DNA from 2 places in the Lactiplantibacillus kimchii genome. Region 2 is predicted to be linked to the other one. Evidence: predicted binding sites of a transcription regulator. Region 2 holds the regulator's gene; the other holds the start of a gene.
What was found. Region 2 encodes CtsR, which represses protease genes until heat stress. Its sites were predicted from a motif close to TTGGTCAAAAAAGGTCAAANA; they were not measured.
Positions count from the first base shown of each region.

Region 1: a site for CtsR is predicted at 6,581-6,601, ahead of clpP (ATP-dependent Clp endopeptidase proteolytic subunit ClpP). Genes of this name have one in related genera too.

Region 1 is NZ_CP027194.1:2,210,507-2,221,447, reverse strand. Features, by position in the region: gene eno (phosphopyruvate hydratase) at 1-329, opposite strand, end outside; gene tpiA (triose-phosphate isomerase) at 412-1,167, opposite strand; gene C5Z26_RS10750 (phosphoglycerate kinase) at 1,194-2,396, opposite strand; gene gap (type I glyceraldehyde-3-phosphate dehydrogenase) at 2,514-3,536, opposite strand; gene C5Z26_RS10740 (sugar-binding transcriptional regulator) at 3,605-4,633, opposite strand; gene rpoN (RNA polymerase factor sigma-54) at 4,851-6,191, opposite strand; tRNA gene C5Z26_RS10730 (tRNA-Arg) at 6,273-6,344, shown strand; gene clpP (ATP-dependent Clp endopeptidase proteolytic subunit ClpP) at 6,671-7,261, shown strand; gene C5Z26_RS10720 (peptide ABC transporter substrate-binding protein) at 7,366-9,018, opposite strand; gene C5Z26_RS10715 (MmcQ/YjbR family DNA-binding protein) at 9,405-10,070, shown strand; gene whiA (DNA-binding protein WhiA) at 10,173-10,941, opposite strand, start outside.
Region 2 is NZ_CP027194.1:2,422,588-2,433,528, forward strand. Features, by position in the region: gene C5Z26_RS11735 (deoxynucleoside kinase) at 1-391, shown strand, start outside; gene serS (serine--tRNA ligase) at 678-1,955, shown strand; tRNA gene C5Z26_RS11745 (tRNA-Leu) at 2,302-2,383, shown strand; tRNA gene C5Z26_RS11750 (tRNA-Thr) at 2,387-2,459, shown strand; tRNA gene C5Z26_RS11755 (tRNA-Gly) at 2,482-2,553, shown strand; tRNA gene C5Z26_RS11760 (tRNA-Leu) at 2,562-2,647, shown strand; tRNA gene C5Z26_RS11765 (tRNA-Arg) at 2,657-2,730, shown strand; tRNA gene C5Z26_RS11770 (tRNA-Pro) at 2,739-2,812, shown strand; tRNA gene C5Z26_RS11775 (tRNA-Pro) at 2,868-2,941, shown strand; gene C5Z26_RS11780 (CtsR family transcriptional regulator) at 3,218-3,685, shown strand; gene C5Z26_RS11785 (ATP-dependent Clp protease ATP-binding subunit) at 3,704-6,208, shown strand; gene C5Z26_RS11790 (TetR/AcrR family transcriptional regulator) at 6,353-6,952, shown strand; gene rpoB (DNA-directed RNA polymerase subunit beta) at 7,196-10,801, shown strand; gene rpoC (DNA-directed RNA polymerase subunit beta') at 10,819-10,941, shown strand, end outside.

The DNA.
Region 1 (10,941 bases), 210 kb from region 2:
GCGTTGGCGCCAAGCTTAGCTTTGTTAGGCGTACCGTCTAACTTGATCATAGCTTGGTCAATGGCACGTTGGTCAGTAACATCGTAGCCGATGATTTCTTTAGCAATTAACTTGTTAACATTGTCAACAGCCTTAGTCACACCTTGGCCCATGAAACGGCTCTTGTCGCCATCACGTAATTCAACGGCTTCATGTTCACCGGTTGAGGCACCTGAAGGAACGATACCACGGCCAAATGCGCCACTTTCAGTATAAAGTTCAACTTCAACAGTAGGGTTACCACGTGAGTCCAAGACTTCGCGAGCATAAATATCTGTAATAATAGACATTAAATTTTCTCCTTAGGTTTGCTTGTAATAGGTTCACATCTTATTGTAGTGGGTTGTGATTAAACTTGCAATAATGAATTACTTATTTTTGGTAGTTTACCAAAGCTAAGAATGAGTCAGGGTCCATTGAGGCACCACCAACAAGACCACCATCAATGTTTGCTTTGCTCATTAATTCAACAACGTTAGCTGGTTTAACACTACCACCGTATTGAATCCGAACTTTGTCAGCAACGTCTTCTGAGTAAAGACCAGCAATGGTCTTACGGATAACGCCACAAACTTCTTCAGCTTGGTCACTAGAAGCGGTTTTACCCGTACCAATGGCCCAGATTGGTTCGTAAGCAACAACTGTTTCGCTAACTTGGTCAGCTGATAAGCCCTTCAAAGCAGCAGTAACTTGACCAGCGACCCAATCATTGGTTTGGTTAGCTTCGCGTTGTTCAAGACTTTCACCACAGCAAATGATTGGCTTCATGCCATTTTTGAAAATAGCATGTGCTTTTTTGTTGATATCTTCATCAGTTTCGTGGAAATAGCCACGACGTTCTGAATGACCGATGACAACGTAGTCAATGTTTAAGTCAGCCAAAGCAGCAGGTGAAGTTTCGCCAGTGAAAGCACCAGCATCTTCAAAGTAAGCATTTTCAGCAGCAATCTTTAAGTTAGAACCCTTAGCAGCTTCGACCATTTCTTGTAAGAAAAGGGCTGGAGCAGCAACAACTGATTCAACTTCTGATGAGGCTGGTAATTGATCCCTAACTGCATTTACGAAAGCTAAAGCTTCGCTAGCAGTTTTGTTCATTTTCCAGTTACCGGCAATAATAGGTGTACGCACGATAGACCTTCCTTTCGGAGCTTAAATTATTTAGTAGAAATAGCAGCAATACCTGGTAAAGTCTTACCTTCAAGGTATTCAAGTGAAGCGCCACCACCAGTTGAGATATGGGTCAACTTGTCAGCAACACCAAGTTGCTTAACAGCAGCAGTTGAATCCCCACCACCAACGATGGTCGTTGCTTCTGATAACGTACCTAAGAATTCGCCAATTTCAAGCGTCCCCTTAGCATAGTTACTCATTTCGAAGACACCCATTGGTCCGTTCCAAACAACCGTCTTAGCATCGCTTAAAACAGCTTTAAATTCTTCAACTGATTTAGGACCGATGTCTAAGGCCATGTAACCGTCAGGAATTGACCCTTCAACGACTTTGCTAGGAACATCGTTGTCAAACTTTTCAGCAACAACTGAGTCGCTAGGTAAGACTAACTTGTCGCCAGCTTTTTCGATGATTGACTTAGCTAAGTCAATTTTGTCTTTTTCAACAAGTGAATTCCCAATACCCATGCCTTTAGCAGCATAGAAGGTATAAGTCATCCCACCACCGATGATGATTTTATCAGCTTTAGCAAGCAAGTGATCAATCACACCGATCTTATCAGAAACCTTAGCACCACCTAAGATAGCAACAAATGGGTGCTTTGGATTATCAACGGCGTTACCTAAGAACTTGATTTCTTTTTCCATCAAGAACCCAGCAGCAGCTTGATCCATGTTTGAAGCAATCCCAACGTTAGAAGCATGGGCCCGGTGAGCAGTCCCGAAAGCATCGTTGACGTAAACGTCACCTAATGATGCCCAGTACTTGCCTAATTCAGGGTCGTTACCTGATTCACGTTTAACTTGTTCGCCGTTAACAACGTCTTCAAAACGGGTGTTTTCAACAACTAAAACATCCCCATCATTCATGTTGTTAATAGCAGTTTCAAGTTGTTCGCCTTCAGTAACAGGTACGAAGGTAACTGGCTTGTTTAACAAGTTTGAAAGGCGTTCAGCAACTGGACGTAAGCTAAGGCCCTTCTTGTCGTCTTCACTCTTGATCCGACCTAAGTGAGAGAACAAGATAGCTTTACCATCATGTTCGCTAACGTATTTGATTGTTGGTAAAGCAGCGACGATCCGGTTGTCGTCACCAATTTTGCCGTCTTTAATTGGCACATTAAAGTCGACACGAATTAAAACTTTTTTATCTTTAACATCTAAATCTGAAACGATTAATTTAGCCAAGTTAAAATCCTCCTAGAATTCGTGGGTTTGAATTAAAAAAAGACGGCAGAAGGAGATTGCCTCCCCCCGCCGTCTCAAAACCTATGCGGTTTTAAAGTTCTGACAAACTAATTTATATTAGAGAGTAGCGAACTTCAATAAAGTACGTACCATTTGGCAAGTGAAGCCATATTCGTTATCGTACCAAGCAACAGTCTTAACTAATTGGCTTTCACCATCAGAAGTAACTTCAGTTTGGGTAGGATCGAAGATTGAACCAAAAGTAGTACCAATTACGTCAGAAGAAACAATTTCGTCTTCGTTGTAACCGAATGATTCGTTACCTTCAGTATGCTTCTTGATTGCTGCATTAACTTCATCAGCAGTAACGTTCTTGTCTAAGATAGCAACTAATTCAGTTAATGAACCGTCAACAACACCAACACGTTGTGCATGGCCTTGTAACTTACCCTTCAATTCTGGGATTACTAAGCCAAGAGCTTTAGCAGCACCAGTTGAATGAGGAATAGTGTTCACACCAGCAGCACGAGCAGCACGGAAGTTACCACCACGTACAGGACCATCAAGTAACATTTGAGTTGATGTGTAAGCATGGATAGTAGTCATCGTACCAACTTTGATGCCGAATTCTTCGTTTTCGAAGAAGGCAAGTGGTGCAAGACAGTTAGTCGTACATGAACCAGCAGAAACAATGCGGTCATCTGAGTTTAAGATGTCATCGTTAACATTGTAAACGATGGTCTTCAAATCGCTACCAGCAGGAGCAGAAATCAAGACACGCTTTGCACCAGCGTCCAAGTGAGCTTGTGACTTAGCCTTTGATGTGTAGAAACCAGTACATTCGAGAACGAAGTCAACGCCGTCGTTCTTTACCCAAGGAATATTTTGTGCTTTAGGTTCAGCATAAACACGGTAAGTCTTACCGTTAACCACGATTGAATCGTCGGTTGCTGAAACTTCAGCGTCCAAAGTACCATGAGTTGAGTCATACTTCAAAAGATGAGCCAACAATGCAGGTGAAGTTAAATCGTTAATAGCAACAACTTCGATATCACTTGATTTTGCACCAAGTTCTAAGATACGACGGAATGCTAAACGACCGATACGTCCGAAACCATTAATACCAATTTTTACAGACATACTAGAATTTCCTCCTTGTGGAAATAAAAATATTTTTTTATTTTAAAAAGCAACTTCACTATAGAAGATTACTTTTTTAAAATCAAGTTTGCTGCACCTTCATCCGTGATTAAACACGTCTTCTTAGGTGCGATCTTCATATACGCCTCAATCGCGGTCGCCTTAGAAGCACCGCCCGCCACTGCGAGTATAATCTCCATATTGACCAGTTCTCCGATTTGCAACCCAATGCGTGGAATTCGATAAACAACGTTGCCGTCTTTATCAAAGAAATAACCAAAAGCTTCCCCAACCGCATGACGGCCACGTAATACTTTGATTTGATCCTCAGACATGTTCCGACGATGCGCCATTGAAACCGCATCACCTACGCTGTGAATCACCACATTGGCTTGACGAATAATCCCCAACACCTCTTGAATACTTGGTTCTTTAAGGAGTGGTTCATAAGTTCGTTCACTGACCTGTTCGGGCACAAACAACGACCGAAATTTACCACCGGTATGTTGTGCCATTTGTGACGCAATCGTGTTCGCTTGAATCGCAACCGATTCACCAACCCCACCACGCGCCGGAACAAACAGCAAGTCACGCTTACTAGCAAGCTTGCTAGATAAATGATTTGCCACATGTTCCATGGTATGACCACCCATTACCGCAATAATGTTATTTCCTTCTGGCAATAACCGCTGTAATAGTTGATTAACTTCTTCGCCCATGGTCCCGATAACCTTTAACTGTCGGTCGGAATCGCCAGAGACAATAATGCAACGTTTTAAATTGAAGCGTTGCGCTAACTGTCGTTCTTTCTGCCGAATTCCCATTAACTCATCCATGAATTGGCTTAACCCGAGTAAAACATCTTTTCCCGGTTGCGTCAACTGCATGCCCGCCTTATCAGTCACAATTAAATCTAACTTCCGTAACGTATCCGTTTCGGTCCGTAACGTCCGTTCACTGACTTCTAAGGTTTGAGCCAATAGCCGACGTCCAACTGGGGCCATCCAATTAATGGTTCTTAATACCAAGTAACGATGACTTAGCATTTCAACCATGTCTGGGGCAATTGCCTCAATCCATTGAATATCTGAATGCATGGCATCCAACCTGCTCTCTAGTGGGACGGATTTAGTCCAGCTATGTCGAATAACGACCCAAAGACTTAAAAAAACAAAGCACACAACGATAATTTACGATGAAATCGATGTTGCATACCTCTCTTAACCACAACTTGAATTATAACAGGTTCATGTAATGGTTGCAAATGAGAACCCATCACAGCCGATAACCGACTGCTTAAAATGGTTGTTTTCATTACTGTTCGGTTTTTAAATATTGTTTTCGTTTCGACGAGGCCGGAATGTTAAGATTTTCCCGATATTTGGCCACTGTGCGCCGTGAAAGTTCGACATTTTCCGACTTAAGAATCTGAACTATTTTTTGGTCTGAAAGCGGTTTTTCTTTATCTTCCTGCTTAATTAAGGCCACAATCCGGTGTTGCACGTTATCAGCTGAGACAAGTTCGCCATCTGTGGGACGCTTGCTGACCGCCTGAGTAAAGAAACGTTTAAGTTCAAACATACCAAAGTCAGTTTGCACATATTTACCATTGATACTCCGACTAATTGTCGATTCATGAACTTGTAGCTGTTGGGCCACATCGCGCAATAATAATGGTTTTAAGCTTTTGGTTTTTTCAAGGAAAAATGCCGACTGGCGTTCGATAATCGCAGTCCCTACGCGAAAAATAGTTGCCTCACGCTGTTGCAAGCTGCTCGCAATCCAATCGTACTCAGATTTTTTCTCTTTGAGATACTCCGTGACTTCTTGATCATCATGCTGACTCATCTGTTGATAATACCGACTTTGAAATTTGACAACTGGCTGCGCCATCGACGCCGTCTTCAATGCCAATTGTCCCGCCGTTGGTTGGGTCACAATTAAGTCTGGAAAAATATATCCCGTTGTTTCTTGCCCGACTGCCGCCCCGGGTGTTGGACTTAGCGTCCGTACATAGTCGTAAACACTTGAAATATCTGCCAACTCAACTGCATATTTTTTAGCTAGTTGGGCCCAATTACGATTAACCAATGCATCAAAACTTTCTTCTAAAATAATGTACGCCAAATTAGGGGCACTATCATCATTTTCAGTTTGTAACATCAATGCTTGTTGTAAGTTCCGCGCCCCAACCCCTGGTGGATCAAGTTGTTGTAACAAGGTGATGGCATCTAGTAATTCAATTGGCGTCGCTTGCGTTGCCGCTAGCACTTGTTCATCAGCCACTTTTAAATACCCATTAACATCCACGTATTCAATCAAGTACAACACAATTTTGCGTAGCTTTGTATCCCGCATGGTTAAGTGAATCTGATCTAATAGGTATTCAAACAACGAGTGTTGGTTAGATGTTGAAACCCGTTCAATAAAATCATCATGAGCCGTAACGTTCTTAGCCGTACTCAAGCTGGCATGATTGGCATTCCAATTAGTATCAACATCAATTAATGGATTTTCAAGCGCTTTTTGGGTTAAAAAGTCACGTAATTCTTCAACGTTAAATTGCAACATTTGAATCGATTGTTGTAATCGCTGCGTCATGGCTAACTTTTGGGTTTGCCGTTGTTGCTGGCGAAAGCCTGGTCCTAATGCCATAAATAATGCCTCCCAAATATTTTTTATAAATACCTCTTGTGTTTTCAGCCATAATCCGCTAAACTATAACATGTTGTTCAGGCGCCCGTAGTGTAATGGATCGCACGTAAGATTCCGGTTCTTGAAATGGGGGTTCGATTCCCTCCGGGCGCATCACTTAGCTGAGATTATATCTCAGCTTTTTTTATACCCAAATCAAGCAAAAATAAAACTTATACCGCTTTCATCATACCATACTCAGCAACCTAGGCGGTACCCCTGCTGCTTGTCAGTCAGGATATTTGGACATAAAAAAGAGATTGGGATTCCCCCAATCTCAAGCCGTATATGATAGAATCCTAAGTATACCACGGAACCTAAAAAAACGGAATTTTGTTTTTGAGGTTTTTCTTTTGACCTTTACTGACCTTAGCGGTAAACTACATTTATATTAGCAATGAGCTAATTTATCAGATTGAAACTTTAGGAGGCTAACAAGTATGTATCCAGTTCCGACAGTTATCGAACAGTCATCACGTGGCGAACGTGCTTATGACATTTACTCACGACTTTTAAAAGACCGTATTATTATGTTATCTGGTCCCATTGAAGACAACATGGCCAATGCGATTATTGCGCAATTACTCTTCTTAGACGCGCAAGACTCTGACAAAGACATTTATCTTTATATCAACTCACCAGGTGGGGTTGTAACCGCCGGCTTAGCCATCTATGACACGATGAACTTTATCAAGTCCGATGTCCAAACCATTGTTATGGGGATGGCAGCTTCTATGGCCAGTGTCCTCGCTTCTTCTGGGACTAAGGGCAAGCGTTTTGCTTTACCTAATTCAGAAATCTTGATTCACCAACCTTCTGGTGGTGCTCAAGGGCAACAAACTGAAATTGAAATCGTTGCTGAAGAAATTTTGAAGACCCGTAAAAAGATCAACGAAATTTTAGCAAGCAATTCTGATCAACCAGTTGAAAAGTTGAATCATGATACTGAACGTGATAACTATTTAACGGCGCAAGAAGCCAAAGAATATGGTTTGATCGATGATATTATGGAAAACAACAAGCTAAAATAATCATTTAAAGTGAGTTAACTGCGGTTAGCTCACTTTTTTTGCGCCAAAAAGACGGCTAACCTTTAACATACCGGTTGCCGTCTTACTATTTTTTTTAATTAAATTTATTTTTCCATATAAGCATACTTGTAATTCCATTGGGTACCGGCTGTATTGTGAATGATACCCTTGGCTTTAGGATTCTGTAAGTAGGAATAAACCGTCTGATAAATTGGCGTAATCCCTTGATCTTGCATAATCACCTTTTCCGCTTGCAACGTATCTTGCCAGCGGGCTTCGGCATTATTAGCATCTTGATTTTGAGCTTTCTTAATCAATGCGTTATAGGTGCTACGGTTATATTTACCATAATTATAACCACTGCCACTCGTCATAATTTGTAGATGTGAGATTGGATCATTGAAATCAGCACCCCAACCACTCAGATAAACATCAAAATCACCTTGTTGTGCTCGGGAAGACGCCACCTTGGCCGGGAGATTTGAAAGATTAATCGTTAGGCCTGGTAAAGTCTTCTCTAATTGGCCTTTGAAATATTGGGAAATTGGTTTATTTGGTTCGTCATTCGACGTTAACATGCTAATCGTTAACCGTTTAATTCCAACCTCTTTTAACCCTTGTTGCCAAAGCTTTTTTGCTAGCTTGGGATTATATGACGTCGAATTTTTGACGGTTGATTCACTGGCAAAATCTTGACCATTTTTGGGATCTTTGGCGAGATCTTGTGGCACGAACGTTTTGGCTGGCTTCGATGCGTCTCCAATTACATTTTTGACAAGTTGATCTCGATTAATTGATAACGAGATAGCTTGGCGAATCTTTTGATTGCTCAAAGCCTTTTTAATCGTGGCATTACTATCTTGGAAATTATAAACCAGGAAGGCCGTGATTGAATAAGGATACGTGGTGTAAGTCTTATTCGCTTTCATATTTTTCACTTGTTCACTTGATAACTGCGTTAAATCCAGTTTATTCTCTTGAAACAAGTTCAAAGTGGTCGTCGAACTTTCATTCACACTATAGTTAATTTTATTTAAATGAACGACTTTTTTATCCCAATATTGATTATTTTTAACATACGTCCATTTATTATTGGTCCCAGTCCAGCCAGTTAACTTGAATGGCCCACTGTATACCATGTATTGCGCTTTGGTGGCGTACTTACTCCCCCATTTTTTAATAGCTTTTTCACTGATTGGGCCAAATAATGGATAAGTCATCAATTTCTTGAAATAAGTGATGGGTTTATCCAACGTCACGATAAAGGTATGTTTGCCACTGGCCTTGACTCCCAACGTGTTGGCCGACTTTTTTCCAGCGACAATTGCATCTGCATTTTTAACGCCTGAAAATAAATACGCATACTGAGACTTAGTCGCGGGCGTGACCGTACGCCGCCATGAGTAGACGAAGTCTTGCGCCGTAATCGCTGAGCCATCACTCCACTTGGCATTGCGAATCGTGAACGTATAAGTTTTACCATCTTTTGAAACCTTACTTTGGCTAGCTAAACCAGGCGTGACACTCCCATCCTTACCTAACCGATATAAACTCTCAAACAAGTTCCCCGTACTGCCATAACCAGACATCGTCGAAATATCAATTGAATCAAGCGAACTTGGATATGAAAGATTTAAAACTTGGTTAGTTGCGTAGTTACCGCTGGTCGTCGTTTGACTGCTTTGCTTACCGCAGGCCGCTAACACCGTGACTAATATGACACTAAAAATAACTGCTAACACTGATCGCTTCTTCAATACTCTCGCCCCTTTAATTTACTTTTTTTGGTGAATCTACCCTCGAATCGGTAACAAAAAAACGCCTGCTAGGAATCTCGTCAGATTCCAAGCAGGCGTTTCAAAAATAACGTTTTGAGCTCAATGCCGTTAGTTTTGATGCAGTAGAGACGCTTGTAATTCGACGCAAATAGCCATGTTGTTAGTTTCACAACATGGACAGCAGTTCATTAACATGACTTGTTTTTTCATTTGCATCGCAACGTCTCTCCGATTTCATAAGATGGCTTTAGTATAGATAGTCTTACTTACTTTTGTCAAGTGATTTATTTAATGCTGGCATTGCCATTTAAACTTAATCAGGTTTAAACTAATAGTGAACAGTTATTTTAGGAGGCGATCAACCCATGGATGATATGGCCCAAACCATTTTTAAAGCGCAACGTGGTCAACTAGCTCAGCTATTAAAAATGGGATTTACCCACTACAATCATGACCTGATTCGGTCACAACCATTATTAGCACCAACATTTACATTAACCATCACAGTAACCCTACCTAACACGGTCACCACGACCTTAATCGACAACGCCACCCAGCAACCCTACACGCTACATCTGGCAGCCAGCAATACCGGTACTTTTGTTGCAACCGTTCGAAAAGCCTATCTCAACGCACTTCAAGCCGTTGCTGACCAAGCTTTTGAACCTGCAGTGTTTCCATCACGCCAAGCCCGTTGGTTAATCGAGACCGTCAAGGCCGACTATCACAATGACCTTGAATTCTTATGGTCAAAGTTTCCAAACAACGCTATTTTACGACGCTCAGACACCCAAAAATGGTATGCCTTGCTGGTCAAAATACCACAACGTAAACTGGGACTGGCCTCAGACGAAATTGTCACCGTTGTTGATTTCCGATTAGCCAATCAACACCCCTTAATCGATCAAAAAAATTATTTTCCAGCTTACCATATGAACAAGCAACACTGGTTTTCAATCATCTTAGATGATCGGGTTACCGATGCTGATTTACGCCATTATTTACAGCTAAGTTATGACTTGGCCCAATAATTTTAGGATGCTTTTGGCCCCTTGATGACCAATTACAAATAGTCGCGACAAGAATTTAAATTCTTATCGCGACTATTTGTAATGTTGGCCATTCGTTTTTAATTAGGCTTCTTTTTGCAATTGTTCAGCAAACTGGTTAATTTTACGTAACCGATGATTAATCCCCGATTTTGAAATCGGACCACCGGGCACTAAAGTCCCCAATTCTTTGAGGCTCACTTCCCGATGCGCTAGCCGAGTTACCGCAACTTCTTGTAACTTCGGTGGCAATTGTTGCAAGCCGACCGTATCATCAATCAATAAAATATTTTCAATCTGCTTGCTGGACGCATTTGCGACCTTATCCATATTTGCATTCTCACAGTTAACCAGTCGATTAACCGAGTTACGCATATCGCGCATAATCCGCACGTCTTCAAACTTCAACATGCCATTCGTGGCCCCGATTAACGACAAAAAGTCCGCAATCTTTTCAGCTTCCTTGATATACGTAATAAAGCCGCCACGACGATCCGTCGTGCGTGAATTCATACCGTATTGATTCATCATTTGTGAAATCATCGAATTATGTTCTTCATACAGGGAATAGATTTCTAAATGATACCGTGACGTTTCGGGATTATTCACCGACCCACCGGCTAAAAAAGCCCCCCGCAAATAGGATCGCACCGCCGCATCGTCGGTTAAAACCTCGGTTGGTACGACTTCCACAATCTGATAATCCTTAAAAATACCTAGATCAGCTAAGACCATTTCAGTTCCGGTCTGCAAACGAACGATATACAAGTTATTTTTATTTAATTTCATTTTACGGCGCACAATTAATTCACTGGCGACGTCATAAAATTGTTTTAATAACCGATAGATACGC
Region 2 (10,941 bases):
TTCGTTGTTATTCCACTTAAACGGTGACTTAGGCCGGGCGACGAGTACGGAAGTTGATATTTACGATTCTTTATTAGATAACATGATGCAGGAATTGCCAGAAGCTGAGCATCAAAAAAGTCCTGATTTATTGATTCACATCAACATTTCGTTTGAAACGATGTTGAAACGAATCCAAATGCGGGGCCGCTCTTATGAACAGATTGATCAAGATCCAGATTTATATCACTACTATGAAACGCTAAATGCCCGTTATGCTAAGTGGTATGCCGCTTATGATCGGAGTCCCAAGATGCAAATTGACGGGGACGAATTGGATTTTGTGGCGGATCCCGTTGCTCGCCAGACGGTGCTGACAATGATTGATGACCGGGTGAAGGCGTTAAGCTAAGCTGGTTGCCTTTTAACGGCGAATGTCTTATAGTGATAGCAGTATAGTAAACACGGCGCGTTTAAAGTAGACAGTCAGAGAACCGGTGGTTGGTGTGAACCGGTAGTCGAAACTCCGGCGCGACAAAGTGGGCAGGTAATACTGCACGGCTAAGCCGTTATCCGATTGAGGGCAGGATGAGTGGATCATCCTGAACTTGGGTGGTACCGCGAATAACAGTCTTTTCGTCCCAATTTAGGGATGCGAAGACTGTTTTTTTATGACTATTTTTAAGGAGGATTTTAACATGTTAGATGTAAAAATGATTCGGCAACAACCAGATTTTGTTAAGGAACAACTTGGACACCGGGGGGTCGCAGCTAGTCAGATTGATGATTTGATTCAAGCTGATGCTGATCGGCGCGCCTTGATTTTGAAGAGTGAACAATTGAAGTCCACACGAAATCAAGTTTCCGGTGAAATCTCACAATTGAAGCGGCAAAAGGCGGATGCCAGCGCGCCAATCGCTGAAATGCAAAAAGTGAGCGCTGAAATTAAGGCATTGGATGAAGACCGGCGGCAAGCTGCGGCTAAGGTACAAGATTTAGCGGCCCACTTACCTAATATGCCCCATCCAGATGTGCCAATTAGCTTAGATGAAGACGATGCGGTCGAACTACGACGGATTGGGACCCCACGTCAATTTGATTTTGAACCTAAAGCTCATTGGGAACTAGGCGAAGCGCTAGGAATTTTAGATTTTGAACGAGGCGCCAAGGTTGCCGGGAGTCGCTTCTTATATTATGTTGGCGATGGTGCCAAACTTGAACGGGCCGTTTATAACTTTTTCTTGGATCAGCATGAAGCTGAAGGCTACACTGAAATCTTACCGCCATATATGGTGACGGATGAATCGATGTATGGCACGGGCCAATTTCCGAAGTTTAAAGATGATGCTTTTCGGATTACGACCCAGGATTTGAGCCTCATTCCAACGGCCGAAGTCCCATTAGTGAACTACTATCGTGACGAAATTATTCCAAGTGAACAGTTACCAGTTTACTTCACTGCCTTATCACCAGCTTTCCGGGAAGAAGCCGGCAGTGCTGGCCGTGATACGAAGGGGTTAATTCGGCTACATCAATTTAATAAAGTTGAAATGGTGAAGTTCACTAAACCAGAAGATTCATGGGACGAATTGGAAAAGCTAACTAATAATGCAGAATCACTTTTGAAGAAACTAGGCTTGCCTTACCATGTCATTACGTTAACAACGGGTGATATGAGCTTTACGGCTGCCATGACGCATGATTTGGAAGTCTGGTTCCCAGAACAAAGTAAGTATCGTGAAATTTCAAGTTGTTCTAATTGTACTGATTTCCAAGCACGACGGGCACACATTCAATATCGTGATGACGAGGGTAAGCTTCAATTTGTTCATACGTTGAATGGGAGTGGCTTAGCAGTTGGCCGCACCGTTGCAGCCATCATGGAAAATTATCAAAATGCGGATGGCTCAATCACCATTCCTGATGTATTAGTGCCATATATGCATGGTAAGACGCAGATTACAGCACGAGCTTAAGTTGCGTTAAGACCGTATTAAGGTGTTTAGAGATAAAAACTACTGAAAAGATCGCAATTTTTGCGGTCTTTTTGTTTGCCATCAAATGCCGGTATAAGTGCGATTGACGCAGTGATTAAGGCGGCTGAATCCGATGAAAAATACTTTTTTTAAAATTAGGGGTTCCCATGATTTATCACGAGTGCTATAATATTTCTTGTCGGAAAAATATGCGTTAAAAAGTATATTTATCCATTAAATTTAAAAATATGTTGACAATTATTCAACCGAATGATAAAGTTAAATAGTTGTCATGGCGTACCGGTAAGCACTGCTTGTACCGACAACAAGGCATGATTAATTTCATGCGGGTGTGGCGGAACTGGCAGACGCGCTAGATTTAGGTTCTAGTGTCTTACGACGTGGGGGTTCGAGTCCCTTCACCCGCATATGCCGACTTAGCTCAGTTGGCAGAGCATCTCACTAGTAATGAGGAGGTCGGAGGTTCGAATCCTCTAGTCGGCATTTACAACTTAATACTTATTTTGCGGAAGTAGTTCAGTGGTAGAACATCACCTTGCCATGGTGGGGGTCGCGGGTTCGAATCCCGTCTTCCGCTTTTAATTTGCCGGGGTGGCGGAATTGGCAGACGCACAGGACTTAAAATCCTGCGGTTAGTGATAACCGTACCGGTTCGATCCCGGTCCTCGGCATTTTAATTTGCACCCATAGCGCAATTGGATAGAGTGTCTGACTACGAATCAGAAGGTTGTAGGTTCGACTCCTACTGGGTGCATTAGTTATCGGGAAATAGCTCAGCTTGGTAGAGCACCTGGTTTGGGACCAGGGGGTCGCAGGTTCGAATCCTGTTTTCCCGATCGATTAAAACAGTCTTAGTTAATTTAACTAGGGCTTTTTATTTAAATTTTTTAACGGGAAGTAGCTCAGCTTGGTAGAGCACTACGTTCGGGACGTAGGGGTCGCAGGTTCAAATCCTGTTTTCCCGATCAGATTTAACCGAAAATGACCAGTTAGTTAGGCGTCAATCATAGTGAGCTGGCGTTCCCTTAAAGGATGAGACTTTGTGCTCATCCTTTTTTGTGCTGTCAACTAGGTATTATTGACCGGTCGAATCAATTGAAAGCGACTGGTGGGCGTGCTATGCTGTAACAACCGTAGGGAACCGATGCGGCCGCGCTTTAGGTAAAATTCTTTGCAATTTCATATTATCCTCGTATAATGAAAGTCAATATTAGTCAAAGATAATGTAAAGGGTGAAGCTAATGCAAAGTCAAAATATCTCCGATATCATTGAAAAATATTTAAAAAGTGTTTTGGCGGACGCGGCGCATGTTGAAATTCGACGGTCAGAAATTGCGGATTTGTTTAACGTGGTTCCCTCCCAGATTAATTATGTGATTAAGACTCGTTTTACCATTCAAAATGGTTACTTGGTTGAAAGTAAACGTGGCGGTGGCGGGTATATTCGCATTGAAAAGGTTAATTTAGTCGATGATGCAGACGTTTTGGACACCCTGATTCAAGTGATTGGGGATTCCATTACGCAACGTGACGCCTACGCGGTCGTCCAAAGTCTTTATGAAGACGACGTGTTAAATCGTCGCGAAGCCCAATTAATTCTAGTTGCTACTGATCGGAATACCTTAAAGGTGGACGATCATGATTTAGAAAATAGCTTACGGGCGCGAATTATTATTGGTATTTTAAATCATCTACGTTATGAAAGTTAAAGAAAGCGAGGAATCGCAATGGATAACCTATTTACCCCGAGTGCCAAAAGTGTCTTAGTCTTAGCGCAAGAGCAGGCTAAGTATTTTAAACATCAAGCAGTTGGTACGGAACATCTATTATTAGCGTTGGCCATCGAGAAAAATGGGATTGCTAACAAGGTCTTGCAACAATATTCCGTGACTGAGGATGATATCCGTGAAGAAATCGAACGGTTTACTGGCTATGGGACTTTAAGCAATGTTGGTAAAGACACCTATTTACCCTATTCACCAAAAGCTAAAGAGATTTTATCAGTTGCCGGTGACGAAGCTAAGCGGCTTGGCGCTAATAAGATTGGCACCGAACATCTATTATTAGCGATGCTCTCTGATGAAAGTATCTTGTCCTCGCGAATTTTAATGAACTTAAATCTTGATTTAGGTCAGACCCGCAAAGTGGTCTTACGTAAGCTCGGTGTCAGTGATGCCATGGGTAAGCGTAAAGCTAATGCGCAAACGCGAAACGCCAAATCCACGGAAGGGACGCCAACCTTGGATTCCTTAGCGCGTGACTTAACGCAATTAGCGAGTGAACAAGAAATGGATCCAGTCGTTGGCCGTTCCAAAGAAGTCAAACGGGTCATTCAAATCTTGTCACGACGGACAAAAAACAACCCTGTGCTAATTGGTGAACCTGGGGTTGGTAAAACCGCGATTGCTGAAGGTCTGGCGCAAAAGATTATTGCAGGTGATGTGCCGAGTGATATGGCCGATAAACGCCTAATGATGCTTGATATGGGCTCATTAGTAGCGGGAACCAAATATCGTGGCGAATTTGAAGATCGCTTGAAAAAAGTTATCGACGAAATTTACAATGATGGGCATGTTATTTTATTTATTGACGAATTGCATACCTTAATTGGGGCCGGTGGTGCTGAAGGGGCGATTGATGCTTCTAACATCTTAAAACCCGCCTTAGCTCGTGGTGAACTTCAAACCATTGGGGCCACAACTTTAAATGAATATCAAAAGTATATTGAATCAGATGCAGCCTTAGAACGGCGTTTTGCGACCGTGATGGTCAATGAACCAACGCCAGCTGAAGCTGTTGAAATCTTAAGTGGGTTACGGCCACGCTATGAAGATCATCATCATGTCATGATTACCGATGAAGCGGTAGAACAAGCAGTCAAGCTTTCGAATCGCTACATTAGCGATCGATTCCTACCGGATAAGGCGATTGATTTAATGGATGAAGCCGCCGCTAAAGTGCGGATTGACCAAATGGATCAACCAACTAAGTTATCTAAAAATCAAGATAAGTTGACGCAACTTCGACAAGCTAAAGAAGCCGCGATTGAAGATCAAGACTTTGAACAAGCGGCCGATATTCGGAAACGTGAAATGAAATTAAAACAACGGTTAGCGACTTTAGCCGCTGATCAACAGGCTGAGGTTGCTGATGGCACAGCTCAAAAGTATCAGTTACAAGTGACGGGTGAAGATATTGCCCAAGTGGTGGCTGAATGGACTGGCGTGCCGTTGACACAGTTACAAAAGACTGAAAGTGAACGGTTGGTTAACCTTGAAAAAATCCTGCATCAACGAGTTGTTGGACAACCAGAAGCGGTTTCAGCAGTGGCTCGTGCTATTCGGCGGGCCCGGAGCGGCTTGAAAGATCCAAGTCGTCCCATCGGTTCTTTCATGTTCTTAGGCCCCACTGGGGTTGGGAAGACCGAATTAGCTAAAGCCTTGGCTGAAGCGATGTTTGGTTCAGAAGATAATATGATTCGAATTGATATGTCTGAATACATGGAACGGTATTCGACGAGCCGTTTGATTGGTTCGGCCCCTGGTTATGTCGGTTATGACGAAGGTGGCCAATTAACTGAAAAAGTTCGGCAAAAGCCTTATTCAGTCGTATTGTTTGATGAAGTTGAAAAAGCTCATCCAGATGTCTTTAATATTTTATTGCAAGTCTTAGATGATGGTTATTTAACCGATTCGAAGGGACGGAAAGTCGATTTCCGCAATACGATTTTGATTATGACGTCGAACTTAGGTGCGACAACGTTACGTGATGAAAAATCAGTTGGTTTCGGTGCGGCAGATAAGGCCAATGATTATCAAGCAGTTTCGGCGACAATTCGAGAAGAACTTCGAAAAGCCTTCCGACCAGAATTCTTGAACCGAATTGATGAAACCATTGTCTTCCACTCACTCAACCGTGAAGAATTACACGCGATTGTCAAGTTGATGGCGCAAGAAATTGTCGGTCGGGTTGCGCAACAAGGCATTAAAATTAAGATTACAGCGGCTGCCATTGATGTGGTTGCAAAGGCGGGCTTTGACCCTGAATACGGCGCACGTCCAATTCGACGAGCCTTGCAAACTGAAATCGAAGACCGGTTAAGTGAGTCCTTATTAACTGGCGAAATTAAAGTGAATGATCAGGTTACCATCGGTGCCCATAAAGGGACCATTACGGTTAATGTGAAAGCTCAACCGAAATCCGATGGTCGTTCGACAGTATCTTCAAGCTAATCTAAAGGTAAAGGGTAGGTCTGGAACTTCGGTTCTAGGCTTATTTTTTTATTTTAGAATTTGCGGCGTATTTCAAGACTGGCGACTAGCCAGGTTTTGGTGTAGATTATAATAGGAATTAAGAATGGAAAGAAGGTGGTCGCAATGGTAACACGTGCCGAACAGCTAGCACAAACGCATCAGGCGATTTTATCTGCTGCGCGCGAGTTGTTTTTGAAAGGTGGCTATGCCGCAACGAGCACTCGTGACATTGCCAATGCGGTTGGCATTACGCAACCGGCTTTGTATCATCATTTCAAAGATAAAGAAGTTATTTTCTTGGCCGTCATTACGACGGTCGGCGCTGAAATTAAAACAGGACTGGCCGCCATTTTAACTGATCAAACGCAGTCACCGTTAGAACAATTGACGGATGTATCGCTGTTGTTGACTCACAAGCATCCGGCAGATGTATTTACGTTAATTCATACGAGTTTTAAAGCACTAACTCGGGAGCACATTCAACAATTAGCCACGGTCTTTGCGACTGATTATGTGCAACCACTCCAAACGTTTTTTGAACAAGAACGGGTCACGTTGCAAGCCGGAGTTACACCACAAATGGCCGCTAATTTTTATTTGACCAGCTTGAGTCCGCTATTCAATCGGTTTCATCAGATTGGTGATCCCCAAGCTGATGAACGGGCTCAAGTGCAAACGTTATTGAAAATGATTTTATTTGGCGTGGCGACGCAAAATAAGTGAAGGTTCTAGATTGACAACTAACCGCGTTCGTTGTATATTATAACTTGTCTGTAACCGTGAACTCGAACAAACGCGCAATCTATTGTCTGCGCGGTTTGTTAATATAATCCCAAAAATAGTCCAACTTAAATGACTATTTTTGGTTTTTTTATGCCCAAAATTCGGTTTTTAGTGCATTTGTAACATAAATGTAATATAAGCGATGAGGGTCGAGGCACGGAATAATAAGAAGGGGTGAACAACTTGGCCGGACATTTAGTTAAATACGGTAAACACCGTACCCGTAGAAGTTATGCACGTATCAAGGAAGTTCTTGATTTGCCTAACTTGATCGAAATCCAATCTGATTCATATCAGTGGTTCTTGGATGAAGGTCTCCGGGAAATGTTTGAAGATATTTTGCCAATCGACGATTTTGCAGGAAAACTTTCACTTGAATTTGTCGACTATCAACTATTAGAACCAAAGTACACCGTCGATGAAGCCCGTGAACATGATGCGAATTATTCCGCACCACTGCATGTGACTTTACGATTGACTAACCATGAAACTGGTGAAATTAAATCGCAAGATGTATTCTTTGGCGATTTCCCATTAATGACTGAACAAGGGACCTTTATCATTAACGGTGCCGAACGGGTCATTGTTTCACAATTGGTTCGTTCACCCGGTGTTTACTTTAATGAAGAATTAGATAAAAATGGTCGTCCTAGTTATGGTACGACGGTGATTCCTAACCGTGGGGCCTGGCTTGAATTAGAAACTGACGCCAAACAAATTTCGTACGTTCGGATTGACCGGACTCGGAAAATTCCATTAACGGAATTAGTTCGGGCTTTAGGTTATGGTTCTGATGACGATATTATCGAAATGTTAGGTGAAACTGACAGTTTGCTATTAACGTTGGAAAAAGACGTGCATAAGAATACGGATGATTCCCGTGTTGAAGAATCGTTAAAAGATATTTATGAACGGCTACGTCCTGGCGAACCCAAGACTGCTGATAGTTCACGGAGCCTTTTAACGGCACGGTTCTTTGATCCTAAACGTTATGACTTTGCACCCGTTGGCCGTTATAAGGTTAACAAGAAGCTCAGCATGAAGACGCGTTTAATGGGTCAAACCTTAGCCGAAACTTTAGCTGATCCAGATACTGGTGAAGTTATTGCGCAAAAGGGTGATGTCATTGATAAGAATGTCATGGCTAAACTTGGCGATTACTTGGAACGTGACGACTTTAAGACGGTTACTTATACGCCATCTGATGAAGCTGTTGTGACGAATCCAATGGTCTTGCAAGTCGTTAAAGTCTATTCACAAAATGATCCTGAAAAAGTTGTGAATGTCATTGGTAATGGCAATATTGATTTGAAGTTCAAGCACATTGTGCCAGCTGATATCATTGCTTCTATTAATTACTTCTTTAACTTGCGTGAAGGTTTAGGCACGACTGATGATATTGATCACTTGGGTAACCGTCGGATTCGTTCAGTTGGTGAATTGTTACAAAACCAATTCCGAATCGGGTTATCACGGATGGAACGGGTTGTTCGTGAACGGATGTCAATCCAAGATGCAGCAACCGTTACCCCACAACAATTAATTAATATTCGCCCAGTTGTTGCTTCAATCAAGGAATTCTTTGGGTCTTCACAATTGTCTCAATTCATGGATCAAACGAACCCCTTAGGTGAATTAACGCATAAACGGCGTTTATCAGCCTTAGGACCTGGTGGTTTGACGCGTGATCGGGCCGGTTATGAAGTTCGAGACGTGCATTATACCCATTATGGTCGGATGTGCCCAATCGAAACGCCTGAAGGTCCCAATATCGGGTTGATTAATAGTTTGTCATCATATGCCAAGGTTAACCGTTATGGGTTTATCGAAACGCCTTATCGACGGGTCGATTGGACCACACATAAGGTTACTGACAAGATTGACTATTTAGCTGCCGATGAAGAAGATCAATTTGTCATTGCCCAAGCTAACTCCCCATTAAACGATGATGGTTCATTCGTTGAAGATACCGTTTTGGCCCGTGAAAAGGAAGAAAACTTGGAAACTTCAATCGAAAATGTCGATTACATGGACGTTTCGCCTAAGCAAGTTGTTGCCGTAGCCACCGCATGTATTCCTTTCTTGGAAAACGATGACTCTAACCGGGCCCTCATGGGTGCCAATATGCAACGACAAGCGGTGCCTTTGGTTGATCCCCATGCGCCATTAGTTGGGACTGGGATTGAATACAAGGCAGCGCATGACTCTGGGATTGCTTTAATTAATAAGCATGAAGGAACGGTTGAATATGTTGATGCGCGTGAAATTCGCGTTCGCCGTGACGATGGGTCATTAGATACCTACAAATTAATGAAATTCCGTCGTTCTAATGGTGGTAAGAACTATAACCAACGGCCAATTGTCAAAGTCAGCGATCATGTTGACAACGATGAAGTCTTAGCCGATGGTCCAGCCATGGAAGGCGGGGAATTAGCTTTAGGGCAAAACCCATTAGTTGCCTTCATGACTTGGAATGGTTATAACTTCGAAGATGCCATCATTATTAATGAACGGTTGGTTCGCGAAGATGTTTACACGTCAATCCATATTGAAGAATATGAATCAGAAGCGCGTGACACTAAGCTTGGACCTGAAGAAATGACCCGTGAAATTCCTAACGTTGGGGAAGATGCTTTAAAGAACCTTGACGAAGATGGGATTATCCGCGTTGGTGCTGAAGTTAAAGATGGTGACATTCTAGTTGGTAAGGTAACGCCTAAAGGGGTTACGGAATTATCAGCTGAAGAACGTTTGTTGCACGCAATCTTTGGTGAAAAGGCCCGTGAAGTTCGTGACACCTCACTCCGGGTACCACATGGTGGTGGTGGAATTGTTCAAGATGTTAAGATCTTTACGCGTGAAAACGGGGATGAATTATCACCTGGCGTTAACATGATGGTCCGCGTTTACATTGCACAAAAGCGGAAGATTCAAGTTGGGGATAAGATGGCCGGACGACATGGTAATAAGGGGACTGTTTCAATCGTGGTTCCTGAAGAAGACATGCCGTACATGCCAGATGGTACCCCAATTGATATCATGTTGAGTCCCATGGGGGTTCCTTCCCGGATGAACATTGGTCAAGTTTTGGAATTGCATTTAGGGATGGCTGCTCGTAAGTTAGGCATTCATATGGCAACACCAGTCTTTGATGGGGCGCGTGATTCTGATATTTGGAAAGCCGTTCGTGAAGCTGGGATGGATCAAGATGGGAAGACCGTTGTTTATGATGGTCGGACCGGTGAACCATTCGACAAACGAATTGCCGTTGGGGTTATGCACTATATGAAGCTTAGTCACATGGTTGACGATAAGATCCATGCTCGTTCCATCGGACCATACTCTTTAGTAACGCAACAACCACTTGGTGGGAAAGCGCAATTTGGGGGTCAGCGTTTCGGTGAAATGGAAGTTTGGGCCTTGGAAGCTTATGGGGCTGCTTATACCTTGCAAGAAATCTTGACTTACAAGTCTGATGACGTGGTTGGTCGGGTTAAGACCTATGAAGCCATCGTTAAGGGCGAACCAATTCCTAAGCCAGGAGTGCCAGAATCATTCCGAGTTTTGGTTAAGGAATTACAAGCATTAGGTCTTGATATGAAGGTCCTTGATGCAGAAGATAAAGAAATTGAATTGCGGGATATGGATGACGATGACGATGATGTCGTTAACGTGGATGCCTTGAGCAAATTCCAGCAAGAACAAGAACAAAAAGCCGCTGAAAAACCAGCTAAGGCTGACAAGCCAGCAGCTTCAGAAACAACAAACGCTCACCAGGATAATCAATAAAAAGGGAGGTCGGTCCTTTGATCGATGTCAACAAGTTTGAAAGCATGCAAATCGGTCTGGCATCACCAGACAAGATTCGTAGCTGGTCATATGGCGAAGTTAAAAAGCCGGAAACCATTAACTACCGGACATTGAAACCT